4 regions of the Pseudomonas sp. SJZ078 genome follow, and region 1 is predicted to be linked to each of the others. Evidence: predicted binding sites of a transcription regulator. Region 1 holds the regulator's gene; each other region holds the start of a gene.
What was found. The regulator sigma-54, encoded in region 1, starts transcription at its own class of promoters, with help from an activator protein. The targets are predictions, from matches to a motif close to ANTGGCATNNANNTTGCTNT.
Positions count from the first base shown of each region.

Region 1 (3,770 bases):
AAGAATCGCACGACCATCATCACCAGCACTCGCATGACCGTGTTCCCGCAACAACAATATGCGCAGACCGAGCAACCCGTTAGAATCGACGGCGCCGGTGGTGTATCGACCGGCACAGGAATGAAAGCGTATCTGAAGGAAAGCAGGATACACCTGCTATCGAACGTAAGAGGACAGTATGAAGCTCGCTAAAACCCTCCCTATTTTGCTCAGTCTGGGCGCAGCACTGGGAAGCGCGAGCGCCTGGTCTCTTCCCAATGACCGCGACCAGCCTATCCGTATCCAGGCCGACGACGCCCAATTGGACGACAAGAACGGTATCGCCACCTACAAGGGCGACGTGATCATCACCCAGGGCTCGATGAAGGTCACCGGCAATACCGTGACCATCACCCGCACCCAGTCCGGCGATATCGACGTGGTGACCTCGGTGGGCAACCTGGCTTATTTCGAGCAGTTGCAAACGGCCGGCGACACCAAGCCCGTGCAGGGCTACGGGGTGACCATCCAATACCACGCCTCCCAGGATCGCGTGGTCCTGATCGACCGCGCCAAGGTCATCGACAAGGACAACAACGTCACCCAGGGCGAGAAAATCGTCTACGACACCAACAAGAAACTCGCCAGCGCCGGCCGCGCCACCGGCAGCAAGGTGACCGAGCAGCGTCCGCGGATCGATATGGTGATCCAGCCGAAAAAGAAAACCGAGCAAAAGGCCCAGTAATGGCAACTCTGAAAGCTCAGCACCTGGCCAAGAGCTACAAGGGCCGTCAGGTCGTGCGTGATGTCAGCCTGTCCATCGACAGCGGCCAGATCGTCGGCCTCCTCGGCCCCAACGGCGCGGGCAAGACCACCTGTTTCTACATGATCGTCGGCCTGGTCCAGGCCGATCAGGGCCGCGTCCTGATCGATGAGCTGGACGTCAGCCACCAGCCGATGCATGGCCGGGCAAAGGCCGGCATCGGCTACCTTCCACAGGAAGCGTCGATCTTTCGCAAACTGTCGGTCGCCGACAACATCATGGCGATCCTCGAAACCCGCAAGGAACTCGACAAGGCCGGTCGTCGCCAGGAACTGGAAAGCCTGTTGCAGGAATTTCACATCAGCCACATCCGCGACAACCTGGGCATGAGCTTGTCCGGCGGCGAACGGCGCCGGGTGGAAATTGCCCGCGCCCTGGCCACTGCACCGAAATTCATCCTGCTCGACGAACCATTCGCCGGCGTGGACCCGATTTCGGTGGGCGACATCAAACAGATCATCCACCATCTCAAGGCCAAGGGGATCGGCGTGCTGATCACCGACCACAACGTACGCGAGACGCTGGACATCTGCGAAACCGCCTATATCGTCAATGACGGTCAATTGATCGCTGAAGGTGACTCCGCCACCATCCTGGCCAACGAACTGGTCAAGGAAGTGTATCTGGGCCATGAGTTCCGCCTGTAAGCGCGAAGTGCCTGGCAAGCTGTCCCGGCGCCGTCGATTCAACCCGGCAGCGCCTCGGGACGCTCTCAGTGAATCCCCTATCATCGGGAAACTAATTGAGAGCTACCCCTAGGCAAACACCTCGGTTTCAGGCATATAATTTGCTTAAGGTTTGGCGCTTCGGCGCCCTTGTAGTGGATGGCGCATGTGCGCCGGCGAATAAGGTGTTAAGCCCCTGCCATGAAACCATCGCTAGTCTTGAGAATGGGCCAGCAGCTGACGATGACACCGCAGCTGCAACAGGCCATCCGCCTGCTCCAATTGTCGACCCTGGACCTTCAACAGGAAATCCAGGAGGCCCTGGAATCCAATCCGATGCTCGAACGCCAGGAAGAAGGCGACGACTTCGACAACACCGATCCACTGGCCGACAACGTCGAGCAGAAACCCAATACCGAGATTCAGGAAACCTCCTACCAGGAAGAAGCCGCCCCGACGGTGGATAACCTCGAGGATGGCGAATGGAACGAACGCATCCCCAACGACCTGCCCGTGGACACGGCCTGGGAAGACGTCTACCAGACCAGTGCCAGCAGCCTGCCGAGCAGCGACGATGACGAGTGGGACTTCACCACGCGTACCTCTGCCGGTGAAAGCCTGCAAAGCCACCTCCTGTGGCAACTGAACCTGGCACCGATGTCCGATACCGATCGCCTGATCGCCGTGACACTCATCGACTGCATCAACAACCAGGGCTACCTGGACGAAACCCTCGAGGAAATCCTCGAAGCCTTCGATCCGGAGCTGGACATCGAGCTGGACGAGATCGAAGCCGTCCTGCACCGTATCCAACAGTTCGAGCCGGCCGGCATCGGCGCCCGCAACCTGGGTGAGTGCCTGCTGCTGCAACTGCGCCAGCTGCCAGCCAAGACACCGTGGCTGGCCGAAGCCAAGCGACTGGTCACCGACTATATCGACCTGCTCGGCGGCCGCGACTATAGCCAGCTGATGCGCCGTATGAAGCTCAAGGAAGATGAACTGCGCCAGGTGATCGAACTGGTCCAGAGCCTCAACCCGCGCCCTGGCTCACAGATCGAGGCCACCGAACCCGAGTACGTGGTTCCGGACGTGATCGTGCGCAAGCACAACGATCGCTGGCTGGTGGAACTGAACCAGGAATCGGTCCCCAAGCTACGGGTCAACGCCCAATATGCGGGCTTTGTAAGACGCGCCGACACCAGCGCCGACAACACCTTCATGCGCAACCAGTTGCAGGAAGCGCGCTGGTTCATCAAGAGCCTGCAGAGTCGCAACGAAACCCTGATGAAGGTCGCCACCCAGATCGTCGAGCATCAACGGGGCTTCCTGGACTATGGCGACGAAGCGATGAAACCGTTGGTCCTGCATGACATTGCCGAGGCGGTGGGCATGCACGAGTCGACAATCTCCCGGGTGACCACGCAGAAATTCATGCATACCCCACGGGGTATCTACGAATTGAAATATTTTTTCTCCAGCCACGTCAGCACCTCCGAAGGCGGCGAATGCTCTTCCACGGCCATCCGCGCGATCATCAAGAAACTGGTGGCCGCGGAAAATCAGAAAAAGCCGTTGAGTGACAGCAAGATCGCTGGTTTACTGGAGGCACAAGGCATTCAGGTGGCCCGCCGTACCGTCGCCAAGTATCGTGAATCCCTCGGGATCGCGCCTTCGAGTGAACGCAAGCGGTTGATGTAACAAGGCCACGCCACAGCGTTCCAGTGGCAGGCATTTCTGCCTGCCGCTTTATGCACTGGCAACGAAGGAGAAGCTGTATGCAAGTCAACATCAGTGGACACCAACTGGAAGTGACCGAACCCCTGCGTACCTACATCGGCGAAAAACTCGACCGATTGGAAAGGCATTTCGACAAGATCACCAACGTGCAGGTCACGATGAACGTCGAGAAGCTGCTGCAGAAAATCGAAGCCACGTTGCATATTCCCGGCGGAGAGGTGGTTGCCAATGCGGAGCACACAGACATGTATGCCGCGATTGACCTGCTGACCGACAAGCTGGATCGCCAACTCAAAAAGCATAAGGAAAAGACCCAGAGCCTCCTCCAGGGCGCTACCGGTCGTTAACCCCCCCAATCCATGATCCGACTAGAAACCATCCTGACCCCCAGCCGTTCCAAGGTGAACGTGCTGGGAGGCAGTAAAAAGAAAGCCCTCGAACAAATCGCCGACCTGATCCACCTTGACGTCGAAGGTCTGGAAATGCAGGACGTCTTCGAGGCCCTGATTGCCCGTGAAAAACTCGGTTCCACCGGTTTTGGCAACGGCATCGCCATTCCCCACTGC
Region 1 is NZ_VIUG01000002.1:68,770-72,539, reverse strand. Features, by position in the region: gene lptC (LPS export ABC transporter periplasmic protein LptC) at 1-192, shown strand, start outside; gene lptA (lipopolysaccharide transport periplasmic protein LptA) at 179-724, shown strand; gene lptB (LPS export ABC transporter ATP-binding protein) at 724-1,449, shown strand; gene FBY02_RS02160 (RNA polymerase factor sigma-54) at 1,669-3,165, shown strand; gene hpf (ribosome hibernation-promoting factor, HPF/YfiA family) at 3,243-3,551, shown strand; gene ptsN (PTS IIA-like nitrogen regulatory protein PtsN) at 3,564-3,770, shown strand, end outside.

Region 2 (3,770 bases), on a different contig from region 1:
CGACAATGCGCACACCGGTACCGACTTGCAGGCCCGACGGCAGTTCGCTGTCCTGGGTCGACTGGGCACCTGGTTGACGCTTGACCTGGTACAGCAAGTCCTGGAATTCGGCGCGGTCACGTTTGAAACCCGTGGTCGAGACGTTCGCCAGGTTGTTGGAAATGGTGGTCAGGTTGGTGTCCTGGGCGGACAGGCCTGTTTTGGCAACCCACAGAGCCGGAAGCATTCGATTCTCCTCGTACGCCTGATTTTCGGCGCGACGCTTTAATTAATGGTTAGATCTGCAAGACCCGAGCCATGGCCTCGTCGCCTTCTTTGGCGGTGTTCATCATTTTCACGTGAAGCTCGAATTGCTTGGCCAGGGCCAGCACCGAAGTCATCTCGTCCACAGCATTGACGTTGCTCGCTTCCTGGAACCCCGACACCAGTTGCACGTTGGCGTCGATCGGTGCCGGCTGGCCGTCCTTGGTACGGATGGAACCGTCCAGGCCCTTGGTCATGTTCTTGAGGTCCGGGTTGACCAGCTTGATGCGGTCCACTTCAGCCATCACGCGTGGGCCTTCGCCCATGGCGCGGATGCTGATGGTCCCGTCCTGACCGATTTCGATCTTCTGCTCCGGCGGCACGGCGATAGGACCGCCGTTGCCCATCACCGGCATGCCGTTGCCGGCCCGGAGCACGCCCAGGGCGTCGACGTTGAGGCTGCCGGTGCGCACATAGCTTTCACCGCCATCAGGGTTCTGCACGGCCATCCAGCCCGGCCCGCTGACCGCCACGTCGAGGTCGCGACCGGTTTGCACCAGAGCGCCAGGAGTGAAGTCGGTGGCAGGCCGCTCGGACATGGCAAACGCCCGCGCCGGAAAGCTGTCGCCGAACACCGGCATCGAACGTGCCTGCTCCAGGTCTTTCTGAAAGCCATTGGTGGAGATGTTCGCCAGGTTGTTGGCATGGGCCCGCTGCGCCAGCGCGTTCTGACTGGCGCCAGTCATTGCCACATAAAGGTACTTGTCCACTGTCGTTCCTCTGCATGCCGGACGTTTGCCGCCCACTGCTGTACTGCTCAGCCATAAGCAATTTGCAGACCAACTTTTTTCTGGCGGCTTGGGGCCCGGCAAACAAAGGACTTGCAGGGTTTTGCGGTGAAGAAGGAAATGTAGCGAAGACGAAAAACCGGCGGTGACATGCCGCTGAAAGGCAAAGGATTACCGTGCAGCAGACTCGCCACAGCCAACGGATTACATCCCAGGCTCCTTGCCCACCTCATACTCCCGCAACTTATTGGCAATGGTGGTATGGGAAACCCCCAGTCGCTTGCCCAACTGCCGGCTGCTGGGATGTTCGGAGTAGAGTCGTTCCAGTACCGCCTTCTCGAATCGCCCGACAATCTCGTCCAACCCACCGTCCAGGGAAAAGTCGCCCAGGGGCTGGCGCACGCCATAGTCCGGCAGGCGGATATGCTCGGCCTTCACCGTCCCCCCGTCACACAGGGAAACCGCCTGGAACAGCACGTTTTCCAACTGCCGGACATTGCCCGGCCAATGGTAATGACTGAGGCGATCCATCGCCGCCGGGGCCAGTTTCGGCAGTGCACAGCCGATCTGGCGGCTGGCCTGGTCAAGAAAGTGTTCCACCAGCGGCGCCAGGCCATCGAGGCATTCGCGCAACGGCGGGATGTGCAGGGACAGGACATTCAAGCGGTGATACAGGTCCTGGCGAAACTCCCCTCGGGCACAGAGCTCGGACAAATCCACCTGGGTCGCGCAGATTACCCGGACGTCCAGATACACCTCCTCATCGCTGCCAACCCGACGGAAGCAACCGTCCTGCAAAAAGCGCAGCAGTTTCACCTGCAGGCGTGGGCTCATTTCCCCCACCCCGTCAAGAAACAAGGTGCCGCCAGCCGTCAACTCCAGCAGACCGAGCTTGCCTTCGGCGCGGGCGCCTTCGAAGGCACCCGGGCCGTAGCCGAACAGTTCGGTCTCGGCCATGGACTCCGGCAGCCCGGCGCAGTTGAGCGCCATCAGCGGCGACTGCCCACGCGGGCTCGCCAGGTGGCAGGCACGGGCCAGCAGCTCCTTGCCGGTGCCGGTTTCGCCTTCGATCAATAGCGGCGCGTCCAGCGGGGCCATGCGCCGGGCTTCGCGGACTACCGCGGCCATCACTTTCGAGCTCTGGAAAATACTGTCGAAGCCACGCAGTTCCTGCTTGCGCACGTTGTAGATGCGCTCACCGACCCGGTCGGCCCGATGCAGCGTCAATACCGCACCGGCCATGGCCTCGCTGTCGTCATGCTCCGATTGCAGCGGGGCAATGTCGGCCAGAAATACATCGCCCTTGACCTTGACCCGCAGCCCATTGATGCGCGACTGGTTGGCGCGTACCAACTCCGGCAGGTCGAAATCCTCGGCATAACGCGACAGCGGGATCCCCGGCACCTCGTCCACCCGCACCCCGAGCAACTGTGCCGCCGCCCGGTTCGCCGCGACGATGGAGCCGCCCATGTCGATGGACAACACCGGAAACTCCAGGGCGCCGAGCAACGCATTGAGCTCCATGTGCCGACGCTCGCTGGGCATCAGCCCTACCCGCTTGACGCCGAACACGCCGGCAATGCCCTCGAATTTCGGGCGCAACGCCTGGAATTGAATATTGATCAGGTTCGGGCAGTGCAGGTAGATCGCATTGCCATGCTCGCCACCGACTTCGCCCCGGGCGACGTTGATGCCGTATTCCACCAGCAGGTTGAGAATGTCCCGCAGGATGCCGATGCGGTTTTGGCAATGGACTTTGATACGCATAGGGGAGACCTGGAGCTCGTTGAGAGGCGTTTTTCTGAGACTGAGTGCAAATAACCGTCAAGATTATGTGACAGCTGTAGGCCATTTCCTAGCTGAGCATCCAACCAGCACCGGATCACCGCCTCATACGTAACGAAAACTTTACGAAATCTCCCCATGCAACTCGAACATCTCGCCGCTGCCCCGCTGCACATTCGCCTGCTTCGCGCTATCTCTAATGCATCGCTGGACATAACAACAAAACAGTCTTCCCCTCGAGGGAAATCAGCAGGAGAGCAGCATGAAGCAGACGCAGTACGTGGCTCGCGAGCCCGATGCGCAAGGTTTTATCCACTACCCCGCCGAAGAACATGCGGTGTGGCACACGCTGATTACCCGCCAGCTGACAGTCATCGAAGGCCGTGCGTGCCAGGAATACCTGGATGGCATCGACAAGCTTGACCTGCCCCACGACCGCATCCCGCAGTTGGGGGAAATCAACAAGGTGCTGGGTGCGACCACGGGCTGGCAAGTTGCCCGGGTACCGGCGCTGATCCCCTTCCAGACCTTTTTTGAATTGCTCGCCAGTAAACAGTTTCCAGTGGCGACCTTCATTCGCACCCGGGAAGAACTGGACTACCTGCAAGAACCGGACATTTTCCACGAGATCTTCGGCCACTGCCCGCTGCTGACCAACCCCTGGTTCGCCGAATTCACCCACACCTACGGCAAGCTCGGCCTGCAGGCGTCCAAGGAAGAGCGTGTCTACCTGGCGCGCCTGTACTGGATGACCATCGAGTTCGGGCTGGTGGAAACAGCACAGGGCCGGCGCATCTACGGGGGCGGCATCCTGTCTTCACCCAAGGAAACCGTGTACTGCCTGTCGGACGAGCCGGAGCACCAGGCCTTCGATCCGCTGGAAGCCATGCGCACGCCGTATCGCATCGACATCCTGCAACCGGTGTATTTCGTCTTGCCAGAGCTCAAGCGTCT
Region 2 is NZ_VIUG01000012.1:94,294-98,063, forward strand. Features, by position in the region: gene flgG (flagellar basal-body rod protein FlgG) at 1-226, opposite strand, end outside; gene FBY02_RS13485 (flagellar basal body rod protein FlgF) at 276-1,013, opposite strand; gene FBY02_RS13490 (sigma-54-dependent transcriptional regulator) at 1,236-2,798, opposite strand; gene phhA (phenylalanine 4-monooxygenase) at 3,079-3,770, shown strand, end outside.
Region 2: the regulator sigma-54 is predicted to act here: its motif matches at 1,068-1,087, upstream of FBY02_RS13485 (flagellar basal body rod protein FlgF).

Region 3 (3,770 bases), on a different contig from region 1:
TGTCCAGGGCGCCGGCCTGTTCACCGGCGTCCACCAGGTTGCAATACAACTCATCGAAGTATTGCGGGCACTTGCGCAACGACGCGGCGAAACTGTTGCCGGCGGCGACCTCCTGTTTCACCTCGTCCACCAGCTTGCGCATGTTGGCATTGTCGAAACCTTCGCCAATGATGTCGAAGGCTTGCAGCAGCGGGACACCGGCCTTGAGCATCGTCGCCATCTGGCGGGTGAAGAGGGCGATATCCAGTGGCTTGATGCGTTTGCCCTTGCTGAATATCGAAGTGGATTTCTTGCGTACCTTTTCCGGGTTGATGCCTTGTTTGCGCAATTGCGCCTTGACCAGGGCCGGGCTCTGGCCGGTCAGCTCTCCGGACATCCTGGTGCCTTTGCGGTCTTTGCCTTCCCAGGTGTAGGTATCGGTTTTTACTGCCTTGACCGCCATGTTCAGTCCTTGGTGACCCGGTTGATTTCTTCTAGGCTGGTCACGCCTTGCATCACTTTGAGCAGCCCCGAAGTGCGCAGGTCATTGAAACCGTTCTTGCGCATTTGCAGGTCGATTTCCAGGGAATTTCCCTCGGCCATGATCAACCGTTGCAGCTCGGGCGTATTTTTCACTACTTCGTAAACCCCCACGCGCCCCTTGTAGCCGTTGTTGCACTGTTCGCAACCGACCGGCTCATAGATCGTGAATGAGCCGATGCGTTCCTTGGGGAAACCTTCCTTGAGCAGGGTTTCTTCGGGAATCTCCGTGGCTTTCTTGCATTGGTTGCACAGTTTTCGCGCCAGGCGCTGGGCGATGATCAGGTGGACCGCCGTGGCGATGTTAAAGCCGGGAATGCCCATGTTCTGCAAGCGGATCAGGGTTTCGGCGGCGCTGTTGGTGTGCAGGGTAGAGAGCACCATGTGCCCGGTCTGGGCGGCCTTGATGGCGATTTCGGCCGTTTCCAGGTCGCGGATCTCACCCACCATGATCACGTCCGGATCCTGGCGCAGGAAGGAGCGCAGGGCCTGGGCAAAATCCAGCCCCTGGCGTGGGTTCACGTTGACCTGGTTGATGCCTTCCATGTTGATTTCCACCGGGTCTTCGGCGGTGGAAATGTTGATGTCCACGGTATTTAGGATATTCAAGCCGGTGTAGAGCGAGACAGTCTTGCCCGAGCCGGTCGGCCCGGTGACCAGGATCAGCCCTTGGGGTTGCTTGAGGGCTGCGAGGTAGAGCTCCTTCTGATCCGGTTCGTAGCCCAGGGCATCGATACCCATTTGCGCACTGGACGGGTCGAGGATCCGGATCACCACTTTTTCGCCCCAGAGCGTGGGCAGGGTATTGACCCGGAAGTCGATGGACTTGCTTTTCGACAGGCGCATTTTCAGCCGGCCGTCCTGCGGCTTGCGTCGCTCGGAAATATCCAGGCTGGCCATGACTTTCAGGCGCGCGGCGATGCGGCTGGCCAGTTGGGTCGGCGGCCTGGCCACTTCCCGCAACATGCCGTCGGTGCGCACCCGCACCCGGTAGGATTTTTCATAGGGTTCGAAGTGCAGGTCGGAAGAGCCGCCCTTGATCGCGTCCAGCAGCATCTTGTTGACGAACCGCACCACCGGCGCGTCGTCGGCGTCCTGGCCGGTGATGGCGTCCTGCTTGCGATCGTCATCCGATTCGATGTCCAGGCCATCGAGATCAACATCACCCATGCCTTCCAGGCCCGTAGTGCTGGATTCGAAAAATTTCTCGATGGCGTCGCTGAGTTTGTCGTCTTCCACCAGGATGGCTTCGGTGGTCAGGCCGGTACTGAACTGGATGTCGTTGATGGCCTGGTGGTTGGTAGGATCGGAGATCCCCACGAACAGCTTGTTGCCGCGCCGCCACAGCGGCAGGGCATGGTGTTGCCGGACCAGTTTTTCACTGACAAGCCCGGTGGGCTGGCTTTCCTTGTCCAGGCTGTTGAGGTCCAGCAGTGCAACGCCGAAATGCTCCGAAGCGATTTCCGCAACCTGGCGACTCTGGACCAGTTTGTTCTGCACCAGGTAGCTGACCAGGGGCATGCGGTTGCGTTGGGCTTGTTGCTGCGCCTGCTGCGCGCTCTGCTCGGTGATCAGCTCGGCCAGCACCAGTTGCTTGGTCAGGCCGCTGAGGGCGATGTCATTCATGGAAATACCGACTGCTGACAGTTCATGACTTATAGCCTAGTCAAGCATCGACGCCAAACCAGCGGGGCTGGGTGACAAAAAACGTCAGATAGTGCGGTTGTTGGGGTAGGACGTTGCCATTTCGTCGCCTGGAACCCTTTGCGAGCAGGGTCGCAAGGGTTGGCATGTGCCGTGCAATACCCTCTCAACCATGAGATTTCGCCTCATGCAAATGGAGAGGTCTATGAGCAAGCAGAATGGTTTTACCTTGATCGAGCTGCTGATCGTCGTGGCGATCATCGGCATTCTGGCGACGTTTGCGTTGCCGCAATATTCCAAGTACCAGGCGCGGGCAAAGGCAACGGCAGGGTTGGCGGAAGTATCCGCATTAAAAGTGCCGTTCGAAGACGTCATGAATCAGGGGACCAACCCTACGTTAGCCAACATTGGCGGTACAACGCCCACCAGTAATTGCACGATGAGTGCTTCAGGTACCGCTTCGGACGGTACGGGCACGATATCGTGCGCCTTGTTGAATGCGCCCTCTCCGGTACTTGGCAAGACCATTACAATGTCCCGCTCGGCAGCAGGTGTCTGGACCTGTGCTTCGACGGCGGCCCAGGAATACCTGCCGGCTGGATGCACCGGTGCCGCTGCCGGTGGTTGAGGGCATGGCCTTGCGAAGAACCCCGCTTTGACTGCGGGGTTTTTTACGTTCTCTTGCCAGTGAAAAAAGCTCGTTAATTCAGTTGTTTAAGAAGCGGAAAAAACCGCAACTTGCATGTACGGAATCAGTCGCTCATGCATTTTGCATGATCCAGTAAATCAGCGCTTCGCTTAACCAGTTGATTTATAAGAAGTTATTTTGTTCGTCAAAACTGGCACACCCTTCGCACTACTCCTGATAACCCTGCCGGGAGTTACCTCCGGCAGTTTCTGAGAAAAACAGGAGTAACTCGTATGAAGAAGTTCGCTATCACTGCCGCTACTGCTGCCGCGCTGACCTTGACCATGGCTAATGCATTTGCCGAGACTGCTCAAGCGACCCAGGCTCCGATGATGTTGGCTGCTGGTGAAGTGACTAAAGCCAAGGAAGAAACCAAGGACACCTGGATCACCACCAAGGTCAAGGCCGATCTGGTTACCGAAAAAGGTATTCCAGGCTCCGACATCAAGGTTGAAACCAACAAAGGTGTTGTATCCCTGTCTTCGACCGTTGCCTTAACCAAAACTCAGAAAGACTCTGCCATCGCGATTGCCAAGAAAATCAAAGGCGTCAAGGCCGTATCGGCTGATGGCTTGAAGGCCGAATAAGGCCAAGACTTCTCGCCTGGACTGGGAGAGGGCGCGGCAAACGGGCTGTGTCATACGTTTGCCGTTGCTTTGGAGTTCATGCGAAAGGCCACAGGGACGTGGCCGCCACAGGCCCTCGGCATTTTGCCGGGGGCCTGTTCTATTTTGGATGTAAGTCAGCCGACACTTGTGTTGGCCCGTCTACCGCCATCGCGAGCAGGCTCGCTCCCACATTGGTACTGGGTTGTTCCAAAAAAGTACGCTCGGCACCGATCCCCTGTGGGAGCGAGCCTGCTCGCGATAGTGGTGTCATTGCCAGCCTCAATGCCCACGCCGACTGGTGATCTGCACCA
Region 3 is NZ_VIUG01000025.1:60,962-64,731, forward strand. Features, by position in the region: gene FBY02_RS20210 (type II secretion system F family protein) at 1-442, opposite strand, end outside; gene pilB (type IV-A pilus assembly ATPase PilB) at 445-2,145, opposite strand; gene FBY02_RS20220 (pilin) at 2,369-2,791, shown strand; gene FBY02_RS20225 (BON domain-containing protein) at 3,085-3,438, shown strand; gene FBY02_RS20230 (DUF2845 domain-containing protein) at 3,739-3,770, opposite strand, start outside.
Region 3: the regulator sigma-54 is predicted to act here: its motif matches at 2,304-2,323, upstream of FBY02_RS20220 (pilin).

Region 4 (3,770 bases), on a different contig from region 1:
TCCGATGGCCTGATCGACGGAGGTCAGGAACCCTTGGGTGATCTGGCTGACATCCCGTTCACGCAACGTCACGTCCTGGGGCTCGACGATTCCGGCCCGTTTCAAAGGGCGGGTGGTGGTGACGATTTCGCGAAACAGGCGTACCTGGGCTGGCACGAAGACCGTCCAGGGGGCCGCGCTGTCGCAACGGACCTTTACCGTGACCCGTCCCAGTGGCCTGGCAGGGCTTTCCAGGGACGCAGTCAATTCCTTGTCACACATTGGCATGCGCAAGCGCGGGTCGATCTGGTTGACTTCGATTTCGTAGCGACCTTCGGTTTGACTGGAAGCCAGATAGTCTTCTACGGTGAATTCAAGAAAGCCCTGAGTGACGCCGATAAGGAGATCAGGCAAGGTAACCGGAGCTTCGGCAAGGGCGCGTCCCCCCGAGGCGAACAGGCAGACAGCCAACAGCATACCGAGCCAGAGGCGGCAATGAGTGGTCAGGCGTCGAGAAAATGTCGTTTGTGCGTTCATGCCGGTTGAATAGCAAGCCCCGTGCCGTTTAGTGATGAATGCGCGTCGGACACATTAGCGTTAGGTAGGAGTCAGGGCATGGCGGGAGTGATGGATTCGGTAAACCAGCGCACACAGCTGGTCGGTCAGAATCGCCTGGAGCTGTTGTTGTTCCGTCTCGATGGCCAGCAGTTATATGGGATCAACGTATTCAAGGTGCGCGAGGTGCTGCAATGCCCCAAGCTGACCTTGATGCCCAAGTCCAGTCCCGTCGTGTGCGGTGTGGCAAATATCCGGGGAGCGACCATCCCGATTCTCGATCTGGCGATGGCCACCGGTTCCGGTCGGCTGCTGGATCAGAGCAATCCGTTTGTGATCATCACCGAGTACAACACCAAGACCCAGGGTTTCCTGGTGCGCTCGGTGGAGCGCATCGTCAACATGAACTGGGAAGAGATCCATCCACCGCCCAAGGGCACCGGCCGCGATCACTACCTGACGGCGGTAACCCGGGTCGACGGCCAGTTGGTGGAAATCATCGACGTGGAGAAAATCCTCGCCGAAGTGGCGCCGACCACGGAAACCATTTCCCACGGTGTGGTGGATGCCGAAACCCAGCACAAGGCGATTTCGTTGCGGGTACTGACGGTGGACGACTCATCAGTGGCACGTAAGCAGGTGACCCGTTGCCTGCAGACGATCGGCGTTGAAGTGATTGCGCTGAACGATGGGCGGCAGGCGTTGGATTACTTGCGAAACATGGTTGACGAGGGCAAGAAGCCGGAAGAGGAGTTTCTGATGATGATCTCCGACATCGAGATGCCGGAGATGGACGGGTATACCCTGACGTCGGAAATTCGCAGCGATCCGCGTATGCAAAAGCTGCACATCATCCTGCACACGTCCCTGTCGGGCGTCTTCAACCAGGCAATGGTCAAGAAGGTCGGTGCCGACGATTTTCTTGCCAAGTTCCGCCCCGATGACCTGGCTTCCCGGGTGGTCGATCGGATCAAGACAGCTGGATAAAGGTCGGGCGCGTTGTGCGCCCGGCAAATCAATACAATGGAAAGAGGCGGTAACTTGTCTACGGGTAATTTGGATTTCGAACAGTTCCGGGTCTTCCTGGAAAAAGCCTGTGGCATATTGCTTGGTGAAAACAAGCAATATCTGGTGTCGAGCCGTCTCAACAAATTGATGGAGCAACAGGGCCTCAAATCGTTGGGCGAGCTGGTGCAGCGTATCCAGACCCAGCCGCGCAGCGGTTTGCGCGAAATGGTGGTGGATGCCATGACCACCAACGAAACCCTGTGGTTTCGCGATACCTATCCGTTCGAAGTATTGAAAAACAAAGTGCTGCCGGCGGCCATCAAGGCCAGCCCGGGCCAGCGCCTGCGGATCTGGTCGGCCGCTTGCTCGTCGGGCCAGGAACCCTATTCGCTGTCGATGTCCATCGACGAGTTCGAGCGGACCAATATCGGCCAGTTGAAAGGTGGCGTGCAGATCGTTGCCACGGACCTGTCCGGGACCATGCTTAACAACTGCAAGACGGGTGAGTACGACAGTCTGGCCATCGGCCGCGGCCTGTCGCCTGATCGCCTGCAACGCTACTTCGATCCGAAAGGGCCGGGGCGCTGGGTGGTCAAGGCGCCGATCAAGAACCGGGTGGAATTCCGCTCGTTCAACCTGCTGGACAGCTATGCCAGCCTGGGCAAATTCGACATCGTGTTCTGCCGTAACGTACTGATCTACTTCTCCGCCGAAGTGAAGAAGGACATCCTGCTGCGTATACACGGCACCCTTAAGCCGGGCGGCTACCTGTTCCTCGGTGCATCCGAAGCGCTGAACGGCTTGCCGGATCATTACCAGATGATCCAGTGCAGCCCGGGGATCATCTACCAGGCGAAGTGATTCGCGCCGGTGGTCAAGAAAACGGGAGCCGTCACAGGTTCCCGTTTTTTTTTGCCTGCCAAATCTCCATCAAGTCACCGCCATCCCCTTGTGGGAGCGGGCTTGCTCGCGAAGGCGATCTCATAGAGACATTGATGTCGACTGATACACCGCTTTCGCGAGCAAGCCCGCTCCCACAATTAACCGCCGTTGACGCTGAGAGCGGCAGAAAAGCGGCAGGTAAGCGGAAAGCGGTTGCCGCTTTTCTGGCATTGCCGCCTTGCCGATGCCCGCAAAGCCCCGGTTTACGGGCTTTCTCAAAGTGGCACGACGCTTGCTATATCCATCGCACGTACATTCTGGTCACCCAAAGGTTTCCGACATGAGCATCAGCTTCGATAAAGCGCTCGGTATCCACGAACAGGCCCTGAGCTTCCGCGCCCAGCGTGCCGAAGTCCTGGCCAACAACATCGCCAACGCCGATACCCCGAACTACAAGGCCCGGGATCTGGACTTCTCCAAAGTGCTCGCCGAGCAGAACGAGAAGACCAAGAACGGCTCTTTCGCCCTGAACATGACCAACAGCCGTCATATCGAGGCCGAAGGCCTGGGCAATGGTGACGAGTCGCTGATGTATCGCACGCCGATGCAACCTTCGATCGACCAGAACACCGTGGACGCTCAACTGGAACAGTCCAACTACGCGGAAAACTCCGTGAACTTCCAGGCCAGCTTCACCCTGCTCAACAGCAAATTCAAAGGGCTGATCTCGGCCCTGCGCGGAGAATAAGCCATGTCGATTGCGAGCGTATTCAACATCGCCGGCAGTGCCATGAGTGCCCAGACCACTCGCCTGAACACTGTCGCCAGTAACATCGCCAACGCCGAGACCGTTTCGTCGAGCATCGACCAGACCTACCGCGCCCGTCACCCGGTGTTCGCCACCATGTTCCAGGGCGGCCAGGCGAATGGCAGCGGCTCGCTGTTCCAGGAGCAGGACGCGGCCGGGCAGGGCGTGCAGGTGCTTGGCGTCGTCGAGGACCAGAGCAACCTCGAAGCGCGCTATGAGCCGAACCATCCGGCTGCCGACGCCAAGGGTTATGTCTATTACCCGAACGTCAACGTCGTCGAAGAAATGGCCGACATGATTTCCGCCAGTCGTTCGTTCCAGACCAACGCCGAAATGATGAACACCGCCAAAACCATGATGCAGAAGGTCCTGACCCTGGGTCAGTGATAAGGGGCGAGTCACATGAGCGTTACCAACACCACCAGCGGTTTGAGCCTCAACGAGATTCTGGCCAACTCCTCGATCAAGACCAATAACACCTCCGACAGCCTGTCTTCGATGACAGGGGCTGCGACCGGTAAAAAGGAGCTGGGCAAGG
Region 4 is NZ_VIUG01000030.1:36,429-40,198, reverse strand. Features, by position in the region: gene flgA (flagellar basal body P-ring formation chaperone FlgA) at 1-516, opposite strand, end outside; gene FBY02_RS22230 (chemotaxis protein CheV) at 595-1,521, shown strand; gene cheR (protein-glutamate O-methyltransferase CheR) at 1,576-2,403, shown strand; gene flgB (flagellar basal body rod protein FlgB) at 2,765-3,172, shown strand; gene flgC (flagellar basal body rod protein FlgC) at 3,176-3,619, shown strand; gene flgD (flagellar hook assembly protein FlgD) at 3,635-3,770, shown strand, end outside.
Region 4: the regulator sigma-54 is predicted to act here: its motif matches at 2,704-2,723, upstream of flgB (flagellar basal body rod protein FlgB).